Regions from separate parts of the Pseudoalteromonas sp. SG43-7 genome, predicted to be linked through region 2. Evidence: predicted binding sites of a transcription regulator. Region 2 holds the regulator's gene; each other region holds the start of a gene.
The links. The regulator sigma-54, encoded in region 2, starts transcription at its own class of promoters, with help from an activator protein. The targets are predictions, from matches to a motif close to GTTGGCACGNNNNTNGNNT.
Positions count from the first base shown of each region.

Region 1: the regulator sigma-54 is predicted to act here: its motif matches at 1,950-1,968, upstream of H5200_RS13370 (DUF1328 family protein).
Region 3: the regulator sigma-54 is predicted to act here: its motif matches at 1,752-1,770, upstream of H5200_RS05400 (flagellar hook-length control protein FliK).

Region 1 is NZ_JACJEY010000027.1:21,653-25,919, reverse strand. Features, by position in the region: gene recO (DNA repair protein RecO) at 1-627, shown strand, start outside; gene pdxJ (pyridoxine 5'-phosphate synthase) at 690-1,421, shown strand; gene H5200_RS13375 (hypothetical protein) at 1,491-1,682, opposite strand; gene H5200_RS13370 (DUF1328 family protein) at 1,737-1,910, opposite strand; gene H5200_RS13365 (OadG family protein) at 2,428-2,673, shown strand; gene oadA (sodium-extruding oxaloacetate decarboxylase subunit alpha) at 2,684-4,267, shown strand, end outside.
Region 2 is NZ_JACJEY010000058.1:8,525-12,791, forward strand. Features, by position in the region: gene rapZ (RNase adapter RapZ) at 1-585, opposite strand, end outside; gene ptsN (PTS IIA-like nitrogen regulatory protein PtsN) at 606-1,058, opposite strand; gene hpf (ribosome hibernation promoting factor) at 1,063-1,350, opposite strand; gene H5200_RS19435 (RNA polymerase factor sigma-54) at 1,379-2,875, opposite strand; gene lptB (LPS export ABC transporter ATP-binding protein) at 2,942-3,667, opposite strand; gene lptA (lipopolysaccharide transport periplasmic protein LptA) at 3,664-4,197, opposite strand; gene lptC (LPS export ABC transporter periplasmic protein LptC) at 4,187-4,267, opposite strand, start outside.
Region 3 is NZ_JACJEY010000008.1:79,099-83,365, forward strand. Features, by position in the region: gene H5200_RS05400 (flagellar hook-length control protein FliK) at 1-1,682, opposite strand, end outside; gene fliJ (flagellar export protein FliJ) at 1,812-2,258, opposite strand; gene fliI (flagellar protein export ATPase FliI) at 2,258-3,592, opposite strand; gene fliH (flagellar assembly protein FliH) at 3,611-4,267, opposite strand, start outside.

The DNA.
Region 1 (4,267 bases), on a different contig from region 2:
ATGCTTGATATGTTAGTAGAAGGCGTTGGCCAGTTGCGCATGCTGGCGCGAATTAGCGGTCGCCAAGCAACAAAATACAAAGCTCAGTTACAACCCTTCCAAGCCTTACTGGTAAATTATACCGGTAAACACGACCTGAAATATATCCAACGATTTGAACTACATGGCACGCAATCCACACTAGTTGGGGATCAGCTTTATTGTGGGTTTTACCTCAATGAACTAACCAACCGCATTGTACCAATTAATGAACCGATTGATCATGCCTATCAATTGTATAAAACTCACCTACAACAGCTTAACCAGCACCCTAATTTACAAGCTGTATTACGTTCTTATGAATTTCAACTATTAGAATTATTAGGCTATGGCGTTGACTTTAGTTTTGATGCCGCAGGCGATCCAATTTCGGCAGAGCAAACGTATAGTTACTTTGCTGAATACGGCTTTGTTGCCCAAGAAAATCAAGGCAGTGGCTTTTCTGGCGCGCAGTTAAATGCAATTGCAGCTCATGACTTTAGTGCGCCGGATGTGTTATATATGGCAAAACAATTAAGTCGTCATTTAATGAAGCCTTTATTAGGCAAAAAACCATTAAAAAGTCGCGAGCTGTTTATATCCAAATAGTTTGGGTATTCACCAACAATCTTAATACGGTATTTTTAACCGTTATTTTTACAGGTAAAAAAATGAAAGATATTCTTTTGGGTATAAACGTTGATCATATTGCTACCTTACGCCAAGCTCGGGGTACAAATTACCCAGATCCAGCACATGCTGCGAGTGTTGCTGAGCATGCTGGCGCTGATGGGATCACTATTCATTTACGTGAAGACCGTCGTCACATTCAAGATCGTGACGTGTATGTGATGGCTAAAACAATCCAAACACGAATGAACCTTGAAATAGCGGTTACAGATGAAATGATTGATATAGCCTTAGATGTAAAGCCAGCTTATGTTTGCTTAGTACCAGAAAAACGCGAAGAGTTAACTACCGAAGGCGGTCTAGATGTTGTTGGTAATCTAGATAAGATTAAAGTCGCGACAGCAAAATTAACTGACGCCGGTATTAAAGTATCGTTATTTATCGATGCAGACAAAGCACAACTAGATGCAGCTAAAGCCTGTAATGCCCCTTATGTTGAAATTCATACTGGCGCTTATGCGGATGCGCAAACTGATGCTGAGATACAAAAACAACTTGAGCATATTCATCAAGGCGTAAAGTATGCAGCAAGTTTGGGTTTGATAGTAAACGCCGGCCACGGTCTTCATTATCATAACGTGAAACCGATTGCTGCTATGAAAGAAATTTACGAATTAAACATTGGTCACGCAATTATAGCGCGTGCAGCCATTGATGGATTAGATAAAGCAGTACGTGACATGAAGCGACTAATGCTAGAAGCGAGAGCTTAATTTTAACTTCTCTTAAAATGCAAAAAACGACTCAAAAGAGTCGTTTTTTATTATTTGTATCTAACTGGATTAACAGTTAGTTTCTTTAGCGTTAACGCCTTCTTTTACTTCTTCACAGGCGTCTTCTACTTTGTTTTGTACGTCGGTCACAGCTTCATCTATGCGCTCACCGGCCTCTTCTGCATGATTGTCTTCACAACCCATGATAAAAAAACTAGCGAATAAAGCGATCACAGCGGTTTTAATAGTTGTCGATTTCATAATGTAATTCCTTGTAAAAATAATAAATGTGTTGTTATTTAAAATAAATTGTTATCACTTAGGGACATTGCCGCGCAATGCACCTGAAACGAGTGAAATAACTAACAATACAATAAAGATAAAAAAGATAATCTTAGCAATTCCTGCTGCGGCACCTGCGATACCACCAAAACCTAACACTGCAGCAATAAGTGCAATAACTAGAAATGTAATTGTCCAGCGTAACATTGTCGTCTCCTTGGTTTGTTAATTTGTTCAGAGTAAATAATGCTAGTTACATGCCATGTATTTAAATCCTTTATTATCAATGCTATAGAGGTTTATTTCATTTCTCTTCATAAATTAGGTGGGAATTATTTACAGCTTTATCTGTAACTTATACTCGACGCTCTAAAAATCAATATTTTAGTCGTTTTTTGGTAAGACCAATTTCATTTTTGAGCCATTTGTATTTAATCAAGCGGTTGTTCAGTCGTTCAGTCGGTAGCTTTTCCAGCTGCGGATAAGCTTTTACTTATAAGTTATAGCTATATTCAGTATTTTTATCATCTATATCCTATGAAATTATAGCAAAATGTAGAGTGTTAACTTTGCTGAGCATATGTTAGTTTTGTATTAATTGGTTTTACCAATTTACAAAGTGTTGGACTTGGTCTTTTTCTTTGTTATGATTGTTGCATAATTATTTAAATAAAGTGATTTTTTACCTGGCGGGGCTGGGTGGAAATAATCAGGGGGGAGCAGGATGGATATAGGTCAGTTACTTGCTACAGCAGCAAACTTAATGATCACTGGGATGGTGGGCGTTTTCGTTTTTCTTTCGTTGTTGATTTCAGCAATTACCATTATGTCTAAATTAGCGGGTCGTTTTGAACAGTCGGTTGCAACGCCAACGCGTACACCGTCAATCAAAGCATCAGGTGTATCAAGTGAACACATCGCTGCGATAAGTGCAGCCATAGCTCAATACAAAAATAAACAAAAACTATAAGGAGTGACTTGTGGCTAAATTAAAATTAACAGAATTAGTACTTAGGGACGCGCATCAATCATTATTAGCAACACGTATGCGTTTGGATGACATGCTACCGATTGCACAAAAATTAGATGATGCAGGTTACTGGTCGATCGAATCATGGGGTGGGGCTACTTTTGATTCATGCATTCGTTATTTGGGTGAAGATCCTTGGGAGCGTATTCGTGCTCTTAAAAAAGCTATGCCAAATACTAAACAGCAAATGTTATTACGTGGTCAAAACCTTTTAGGCTATCGTCATTATGCCGATGATGTTGTTGAAAAATTTGTAGAGCGAGCGCACAAAAATGGTGTTGATGTGTTTCGTATTTTTGATGCGATGAACGATGTTCGTAATCTTGAAACGGCTATTAAAGCTGCGATTAAAGTTGGCGCACATGCACAAGGTACAATTTCGTACACAGTAAGCCCGGTCCATACACTTGATATGTGGTTAACGCTTGCCAAGCAGCTTGAAGAGTTAGGCTGTCATTCAATTTGTATTAAAGATATGGCTGGTTTGCTTAAACCATACGATGCAGAAGAGTTAATCAAAGCGTTAAAAGAAACAGTCTCTATCCCAATTGCAATGCAGTGTCATGCCACAACAGGTTTAAGTACTGCTACTTACCAAAAAGCGATTGATGCAGGTATTGATATGCTTGATACCGCAATTTCATCAATGAGTATGACTTACGGACACAGCGCAACTGAAACGATTGTATCGATTGTTGAAGGTACTGAACGTGATACTGAGCTGGATTTAAATCAACTCGAAGAGATTGCTGCTTATTTCCGTGATGTTCGTAAAAAATATGCCGCGTTTGAAGGCAGCTTAAAAGGTGTTGATGGCCGTATTTTATTAGCGCAAGTGCCTGGTGGCATGTTAACTAATATGGAAAACCAGCTTAAAGAGCAAGGTGCTGCGGATAAATTGAATGAAGTATTACTTGAGATCCCACGTGTACGTGAAGACTTAGGTTATTTACCGTTAGTTACACCAACATCACAAATTGTGGGTACACAAGCAGTATTAAATGTATTGACGGGCGAGCGTTATAAAACTATCACCAAAGAAACTGCCGGAGTGCTAAAAGGTGAGTATGGCGTAACTCCTGCGCCGATGAATAAAGAATTACAAGAGCGCGTACTTAATGGCGCAGAAGTCATTACTTGCCGCCCAGCTGATTTATTGCAACCAGAACTAGAAATACTCCAAGCTGAGTTATTAAAAGAAGCACAAGAGCAAGGTTTAAGCTTAGCGGATGAGCAGATTGACGACGTGTTAACGTATGCATTATTCCCACAAATTGGGTTGAAATTCATTAAAAATCGTAATAACCCAGATGCTTTCGAAGCTGTGCCAAGTGCTGAATCTGCTAATAAAGAACAACCAGTTAGCAATAAAAAAAGTAACAGCAACACAGTAAAAGCAGAGCAGTACAGCGTAAAAGTAGATGGTAAAGTTTATGATGTGGTGGTTGCACAAGGCGGTGAGCTTAAAGAAGTAACACTTAAAGATAGTGAGCATATTCCACAATCGGCGTCAGTTGCTTCCGGCGAAACACTT
Region 2 (4,267 bases):
AAGCTCAGGCTCCCAATGTGGGTTTGGTAAAAAGCGTGCATCAAAAACATAATCAGCTTCTTTTGGGATACCATATTTAAAACCAAATGATTCAAAGGTAATGATTAGTTTTTTATCTTTTTTCCCTAAAATCTTTTCACGGATTGACTCTGCAAGCTGGTGGACACTCAGATCAGTGGTATCAAGTATAAAGTCAGCGCGAGTAGTTAATACATCAAGTAATACTTTTTCTTGCTTGATGGCTAAATCCAGTGGCAAAGAGTCCAAAGATAATGGATGTAAGCGGCGAGTTTCAGAAAAACGTTTGATCAGGGTTTGATCATCACTGTCTAAATAAAATAGCGTCGGATTTGCAAAACCAGGCAAGTATTCAAGAATATCGTTAAATTCTTCCTGCTCTTTCGGTAAATTACGGACATCAATACTGACGGCAATTTTGTCATAATTATCAGAGACACTGCGCACTAATGAAGGTAATAAGTTTACCGGAATATTATCTACACAATAATAACCAAGATCTTCTACTACACGCAGAGCAACAGATTTACCTGAGCCAGAACGCCCACTGATGATGATTAACTCCATGTAAATTCTCCTTCATTTGGCTACGATTGCGCAGCAATTACGTGATACAAATCTTGGTCTGTTTTTGCGCTACGTAGTTGTTTACAAAAATCTTTGTCGTTGAGTTTATCAGCAATTGTGGCTAACGTCTTCAAATGAAGTTGGCTATCACCATCTGGCACGATGAGAGCTACAAATATATCAACTGGGCGATTATCTATCGCATCAAAATCAATCGGTGATTCACTCACTATAATTATTGCTAGCGGGTTTTCAACACCACTCATACGGCCATGAGGAATAGCAATACCACGACCAATACCCGTACTACCTAGTTTTTCTCTCGACAGTAGTGCGTTGAGGATTTCTTGTTGTGATAGCTGAGGAAGTTGTTCATGAGCCAATTGGCTGATAAATTCAATGATCCGTTTTTTGCTATTAAAAAGGACCGCAGCTTTACTGCAGTCCTGGCAAATAAGTGAGCTTAATTTCATAGTGTTAGTGTCGAGCGTGCTTCTCTTTGTGTTTAATTACCTGACGGTCAAGTTTGTCGATTAGTCCGTCAATGGCTGCATACATGTCTTGGTGCTCAGTTGAGGCAAATAATTCAGCGCCACTGACATGTAATGTGGCTTCTGCTTTTTGGCTTAGCTTTTCTACATCAAGAATGACATGGACATTATTGATATGATCAAAATGCCTTTCAAGCTTGGCAAACTTATTGTTTACATAGTCTCTTAATGAATCAGTAATTTCTACATGACGACCAGTTAAATTTAGTTGCATAAGCATTTTCCTCTTGTGATTTTACGCCTTAAATCAAACTTTTACGTTGATTTGACGGTGGAATAGCCAGCGACTCGCGGTATTTTGCAATAGTCCGTCTAGCTACTTTGATACCTTGCTCTGCCAATATATCTGCAATCTTACTATCACTCAATGGTTTCGCTGAGTTTTCTGCACTGATCAATTTTCTGATCAATGCTCGAATGGCTGTCGATGAGCATTCGCCGCCGTTCTCAGTACTTACATGGCTCGAGAAAAAATATTTTAACTCAAATATACCACGAGGGGTATGCATGTATTTTTGGGTGGTTACACGAGAAATTGTTGATTCGTGCATCTCAACCATTTCGGCAACGTCGTTTAGTACCATAGGGCGCATGGCCTCAGGGCCATGCTCAAAGAATCCTTGCTGCTGTTTAACAATGCAGTTGGTTACTTTGAGTAACGTCTCGTTACGACTTTCTAGGCTTTTAATAAACCATTTAGCTTCTTGCAAATGCGAGCGTATAAATTGGCTGTCAGTGCTTGATTTTACAGAGCGTGACATCGCCGCATATTGGCTGTTCACTCTAATTTTTGGCATGCTGTCTGGATTGAGTTCAACCACCCAGCGACCTTTAATTTTTTTCACCGAAACGTCAGGAATAACATACTCTGATTCTTCGCGTACTATGGTATCCGCAGGCTTTGGGTTAAGGCTGTGGATCAGTGTCATTACTTCTTTTAGTTCATCTTCTTTAAGCTTAGTCTTTTTCATCAAAGTGCGATAGTCACGACTAGCTAATAAATCGATATGATCAGTTAAAATCATTTTTGTCTCGCTAATCCAAGGAGTTGCAGGATCAAATTGATTTAATTGAATACATAAACATTCTTGTAGGCTGCGCGCAGCAATACCAACAGGGTCAAACAACTGAATGCGTTTTAACACTGCTTGCACTTCGTCGAGTTCGATTTCTTCTTCGTTATTACCTTGATTTAAGCTTTCTGCGATGTCTTCGCAGCTCAAGGTTAAAATACCTGAATCGTCAACGGCTTCAACAATCGCAATGGCAATGGCTTCATCGGTTGGACTAAAAGGTGTGAGTTGTAATTGCCACATTAGATATTCGTGCAAGGTTTCAGTTGAGGCACCTTGATAAATTGACTCATCTTCAGGCATTGGCCCAGATGACGTATTTGGCGCAGCACTCATGTATTCGTCCCAGGTGACGTCCATAGCCATTTCGTCACTTAAGGTCTCTTTACTTAATGCTTCGCTACTTTCTTGTTCATATTCGCTTGGCTTGTCGTCTGCTGATGCGCTAACGGTTAAGTCATCGTTATCTTGTTTTTGTTCGTTTTTACCAGCCGTGTCGTCTGAATATTCATGTTCTTCTAGCTCTAACAATGGATTGCTGTCGAGCGCTTCTTGAATTTCTTGCTGGAGATCCAATGTACTGAGTTGCAATAAGCGAATTGCTTGTTGCAGCTGTGGTGTCATTGTAAGTTGCTGGCCCATGCGCAGCTGGAGTGATTGCCTCATGTATCTCTAACAATCCTTTTATTGTTATCATCGTTAAGTCTAGCAGATACTTAGCCGAGCGTGGCTTTATAGCCTAAATTGCTCGCCCAGGTAAACATCGCGGACTGTTTGGTCGGCGAGTACATGCTCAGGGGTACCTGATGCAATTAACTCCCCATGAGAAACTATGTAGGCTTTTTCACAAACATCAAGGGTTTCTCGTACATTGTGGTCGGTAATAAGCACGCCAATACCACGGTTTTTAAGGTGTTCAATAATCTTCTTTATATCTAACACTGAAATAGGATCAACGCCAGCAAAAGGCTCATCAAGTAAGATAAATTTTGGGTTTGCGGCTAAAGCGCGTGCAATTTCAACTCGACGACGTTCACCGCCAGATAATGCCATACCTTGGCTGTCGCGGATATGTTGAATGCTAAACTCATCAAGTAAGCTGTCGAGCGCTTCTTCTCTGGCTTGTTTATTCAGCTCTTTACGAGTTTCTAAAATAGCCATCAGGTTTTGATAAACAGTTAATTTACGGAAGATGGATGATTCTTGTGGCAGGTAGCCAATCCCTAACCGTGCGCGACTGTGCATTGGCAGTAAGGTGATGTCATTATCATCAATACTGATTTTACCTTTGTCGCTTGGAACTAAACCCACAATCATATAAAAGGTGGTGGTTTTACCAGCGCCATTAGGACCCAATAAGCCAACAATGCTGCCTGCGCTAACTTCTAAACCCACGCTTTTTACAACTTGGCGACCTTTATAGCTTTTTGCTAGAAATTCAGCTTTTAATGTACTCATGGCTGCCCTTTAGATTTGTCTTTTTTACTGTCTACTGGTACCAAAATGGTGTGCACACGATCGCTTGAGCTTGCGCCTTTTTCAGCACTGATCAGTTGCTGGTCCATATCATAGGTAATGCTTTTGGCATTGATTTTTTGACCTGCCTGAGTGACTTGTGCATTGCCAACCAAGGTTAAATAGCGCTTAGCGACATCGTAACGGACTTCATCAGCACTGGCACTCATTACTGTGCCATCAGTTTGTTTTTCTTCAAAGTAAGCCGGACTGCCAGTTGCGACAAGTAGTTGTTTGTTATCGCCTAAATCTTCGCGCTTATGGACTTCAAGTCGATCCGCTTTGATACGGCGGTTACCATGAATGATTTCAACATTTTTTTCAAAAATACCGATATTGTCTTTCAGTTGGGCAAGCTGCGTGTCAGCACTGATAGAGACTTGATCTGCAGGTGGTGTCGTATTTTCAGCAAAGCTTGCAAAAGCAATGAATAAGCTTGGTATAACAAGCAAGTGAGCAAATTTATTGGTCATAATATATGGTTCGCGTATGGTTAATTAGTTCTACCACTTCGGCTTTTAAGTCGGCATGGAGACCGCGCCC
Region 3 (4,267 bases), on a different contig from region 2:
GCCAATGTGTTGTCGCGCACAGGGTTTTGCTCTGCTTTAATATTTTCAGCAAATTGCTCGCTTTTTAGAACATTATCTTGTACTGCCAGTTTCACTTCTTGCTCTTTGCTTGCAGCCTTTATAAGTGCATCTTGTGGCGCAGATACTTTATTTGTATCTGATTTAGCGGTGCTGCTATTGGTAGTTGTAGTGCTTGCTAAATTATCTGCCATTGACTGAACCGTCAATTGAGCTTTTGACTCAGTCCTTTTTTCGGTACTCTCTGGCTGGGCTAATTCAGTAATCGCCTTATTTATCTGAGTTAATAAAGCCCCTTTGGGCTGCTCATTGCTCACAAAATTTTGTAATCGCTGGCTTAATGCCTGCTTTTGCACAGAGCTTAACAGCGAAATATCTTTACTTAGTTGAGTTAGCTCTGCGGTGTTCATTGTCGCAACTGCCGTGGTAGGTTTTGCAACTTCTTTACTATTAAGCGCTACAAATTCACCCAGCATTTTTTTTAAGTCAGTTATGTTAGCCGGTGATGGATCTTGCTGACGAATGACATCAACCTGAGTTTGTAGCTGTTTTTGCTGCTCCGGTGTTAAGCTCGCCAACAGTGGATTTTCATTTTTTTGCACAGTTGTCGTTGAGTTAAGTAATACCTTGCTGATTTGCTCTAATACAGCACTATTATTACGCTTTGACTGTTCAGCTGCTTTTTCTGATACATCAGTTTGAGAGCTTGAAGCAACACCTTTAACCGCTTCAGCGTCCATTGCTACTTCAGTGGCACTTTTGATTGCTTGTTTAGCGTTAGCAGTAACGTTAGTAACTGCTGCATCTGCAGTTAGTGCTGCGCTCTGTTGAGGTTTTCCTTGCTGAGCAAGCATAGCGTCGGAACCTTTAGCTAATACTTCACTGTCTTGTGGTTTACCTTGGCTTGTATTTGCAGCAGCAATTATTTGAGCTGCGTCATTGTCAACTTGCCCGCTTTTTAAAGCAGTTGTAGTAGCAACCGCTTGTTGGATTGTTGGCTGCATTGCCATCGCTTTATTTTGCGATGTCTCTTTTGCGACTTGAATATCATCAATAATAGGAGTAACTGCATCATCAGGCGGAGTGTTCCCCTTTAGCTGAAGTTGTTTATCAATTGCCTCTGCCAGCAGCGTTTTTTCTGTAAGTAACGATGGTTTTAGCTGTTTATCGACTAATTGTGCAATCGGATCATCAGTAGCAGGAGTCTCTGTATCAATAATAGGCGTAACATCATCAATTGGACGGGCTCCAGTGACTTTAACAAGCTTAGGGTCTATTTTTTCCTCGCTGTATTTCCCCAACTTTGAAAGTAATGAGGAATTTTCAATAGTTGGCGTATTATTTACCCGAGTGTCCATGTTATTAGCCGCCGTTATTTGCGCAAGCATTGCATCACCAGACATCGCATTTTCATCACTGTTGTCAACAGACGTTTCTTGTGCTTTTTCAGCAACAATTACGGCTTCAGCTGAACGTGGCTCAGCACCCGTTGAATTAACCTTGGTAGATGTTTCCGCAGCATTGTTGGCACTTTGTAATTGGCTAAAAAAGTCACTATCAGTACTTTCTTTATCTGCTGCTGCACCACCTTTGGCACTGTCTTTTTTATTTAACTGAACATCCTGCTCAGTTGAGATAAACACTGAAAGATCACTAATAGCCATAATTCACCTAGATTAAAAGTGGCAATTTGCCGCCGCAGTTTGCCAGAATAAATACTTATTACATTAAACAAGCAAATAATATGCCTAAGCTGATTTGAATTAATAAATAACCCTTTTTTGGGCAATAGACTATAAAACGCGACGTCTTTGGTAAAATTGATTTGCGGAAAATTCATCAAGCATTTTTTGTTCATTTTTTTGTGCGATCACATTCGCTTTAAGTTGCTGTTTTTCTATTAACTTAGCAACCGCTTTAGCCTTAATCTGCTGTTTAAGCCATAAACTTTGGCGTTGTGAGACAACTTGTTTAGCGGTACTGACAGTATTCGCTTGTTGACGAATGGCTTCTTCGATTTTGGCAATGAAAGCATGATATTGACTAAACCCGGCGCTACTTAAACCGGACTTTCCTTTTACATGTAATTGCTGAGTATATTCTAAGCGAAAGTTATTCAAGCCTTGCAATTTTTGTTGATTGCCTTGCAAGTTTTGCTGCGCTTGTAAATAATTTATCCGTAAAGCTTCTTCTTTATCATTTTCTATTTTCAGCAATAAACTGAGCTTATTGGTTGCCATTATGCTTGTCCTAATAATTGCGCAAGCCCTTGTAGGCCATCGTCATAGCTGATCACATCCTTCATGCCTTGTTGTAAAAATGCATTCACTCTTGGCATCATATTAATGGCCTGATCAAGCATTTGGTCGGTGCCTTTTTGATAAGCACCTAAAGTAATCATATCTTTATTTTGCTGGAACATTGAATACACTTGTTTTAACACTCGCGCTTGTTGCATATGTGCTTCTGAGACAACTTGTGGCATCACCCGTGAAATCGATTTTTCTATATCAATAGCAGGATAATGACCACTGTCAGCGAGCTCTCTGGATAACACGATATGACCGTCTAAAATGGCTCGCGCCGCATCAGCAATCGGATCTTGCATATCATCCCCTTCACTCAGTACAGTAAAAAACGCTGTGATAGAGCCTTGCCCTTCGCCGCCATTACCAGCACGTTCCACCAGCGCGGGTAGCTTTGCAAACACTGAAGGCGGATAACCTTTAGTCGCTGGTGGTTCACCAACCGCAAGCGCTATTTCGCGCTGCGCCATGGCATAACGCGTTACAGAATCCAGTAGCAATAAAACATTTAAACCTTGATCGCGAAAGTACTCCGCGATAGTTACCGCACTTTCACAGCCTTTTAATCGCATTAATGGTGATGCATCAGCGGGCGCGGCAACTACGACAGAACGTTTACGCCCTTCCACACCGAGTATTTCTTCGATAAATTCTTTTACTTCGCGGCCACGCTCCCCCACTAAACCAACAACTATTACATCCGCTTCTGAGCCTCGGGTCATCATACCCAGTAATACCGACTTACCCACGCCTGAGCCTGCAAATAGCCCCATGCGCTGGCCTTGGCCAACAGTTATCACTGAATTAATAGCGCGTACGCCAACATCCATCGGCTGCGTAATTGGTCGTCGAGATAATGGGTTAATGGAATTTTGTGCAAATTTTAAGTAATGCTCTGCTTTAATAGCTCCAAGCCCATCCAACGGACGCCCTAAGCCATCAACAACACGACCAAGTAAACACATACCAACAGGCAGTCCGGTATCATTTACTTGTGGGATAACTCGCGCACCAGGTAGTACACCAGAAATATGGTCATTTGGCATCAAGTAAAGCGTCTGGTCATTAAAACCAACAATTTCAGCATCAACAAAACCATGCATGGTTTCAATTTTACATTGGCTGCCAACTGGCGCGCGTAATCCTTTCGCCTCTAATGTTAACCCTACAACACGGGTTAAAATTCCCGCAACAGCAGGCGTTGGACTATGAATATGTTTTTGATACTGTTGTAAACGTTCACTTAATGGGCGTGGTTGAGAACTCATTGCAAACCAAAAATGGAGTTAGATACCACTACTATGCAAAAAACTATCCAACGTTTCTTTGACGCGGGTTTTTATAGTCATATCAATAGATGACTGAGGTGTTTTTACTTGGCAACCGCCGCGATCTAAAGTCGGCTCTGCAACTAACTGCCAATGGTTTTCAGCTAGTGCAGCTTCGCCATAACTATTTTTAACCAGTTCAATGTCTTCAGGGTGTAAATGAATACGCACACTTTGCTGCTCATTGGCTAACGCATCGATACACTGCTTTAAACTTTGCAAAATAATTTCAGGGGAGGTTTTAATTTCTTGATAAACTAACGCTTCGGTTAGCATTACGGTTAACTGTACAAGTTGCTTTTCGGCGTCATCATCGACTTTAGCTAATGGCGCTGACAAACTATCCAACAATGCTTTTAGACCCGTTAGCTGTTCTTCAATCAGTGGTTTTACTTCTTCTTGACCTTGTGTTTTACCAAGCTCAATGCCTTCTTTATAACCGGCTTCTTTTCCCTCACCTACGCCTTTTTCAAAACCATCAATATAACCCTGCTCGTGGCCTTGTTTTAAGCCTTCTTCGTAGGCATCTTGACGAATTCGTTCCAGCTCAGCCATCGTTAACGAAGGCAGCTCAGGCTCTTCGGGCTCTAGTGCTTGTTCACTTTCTTCAAGCTC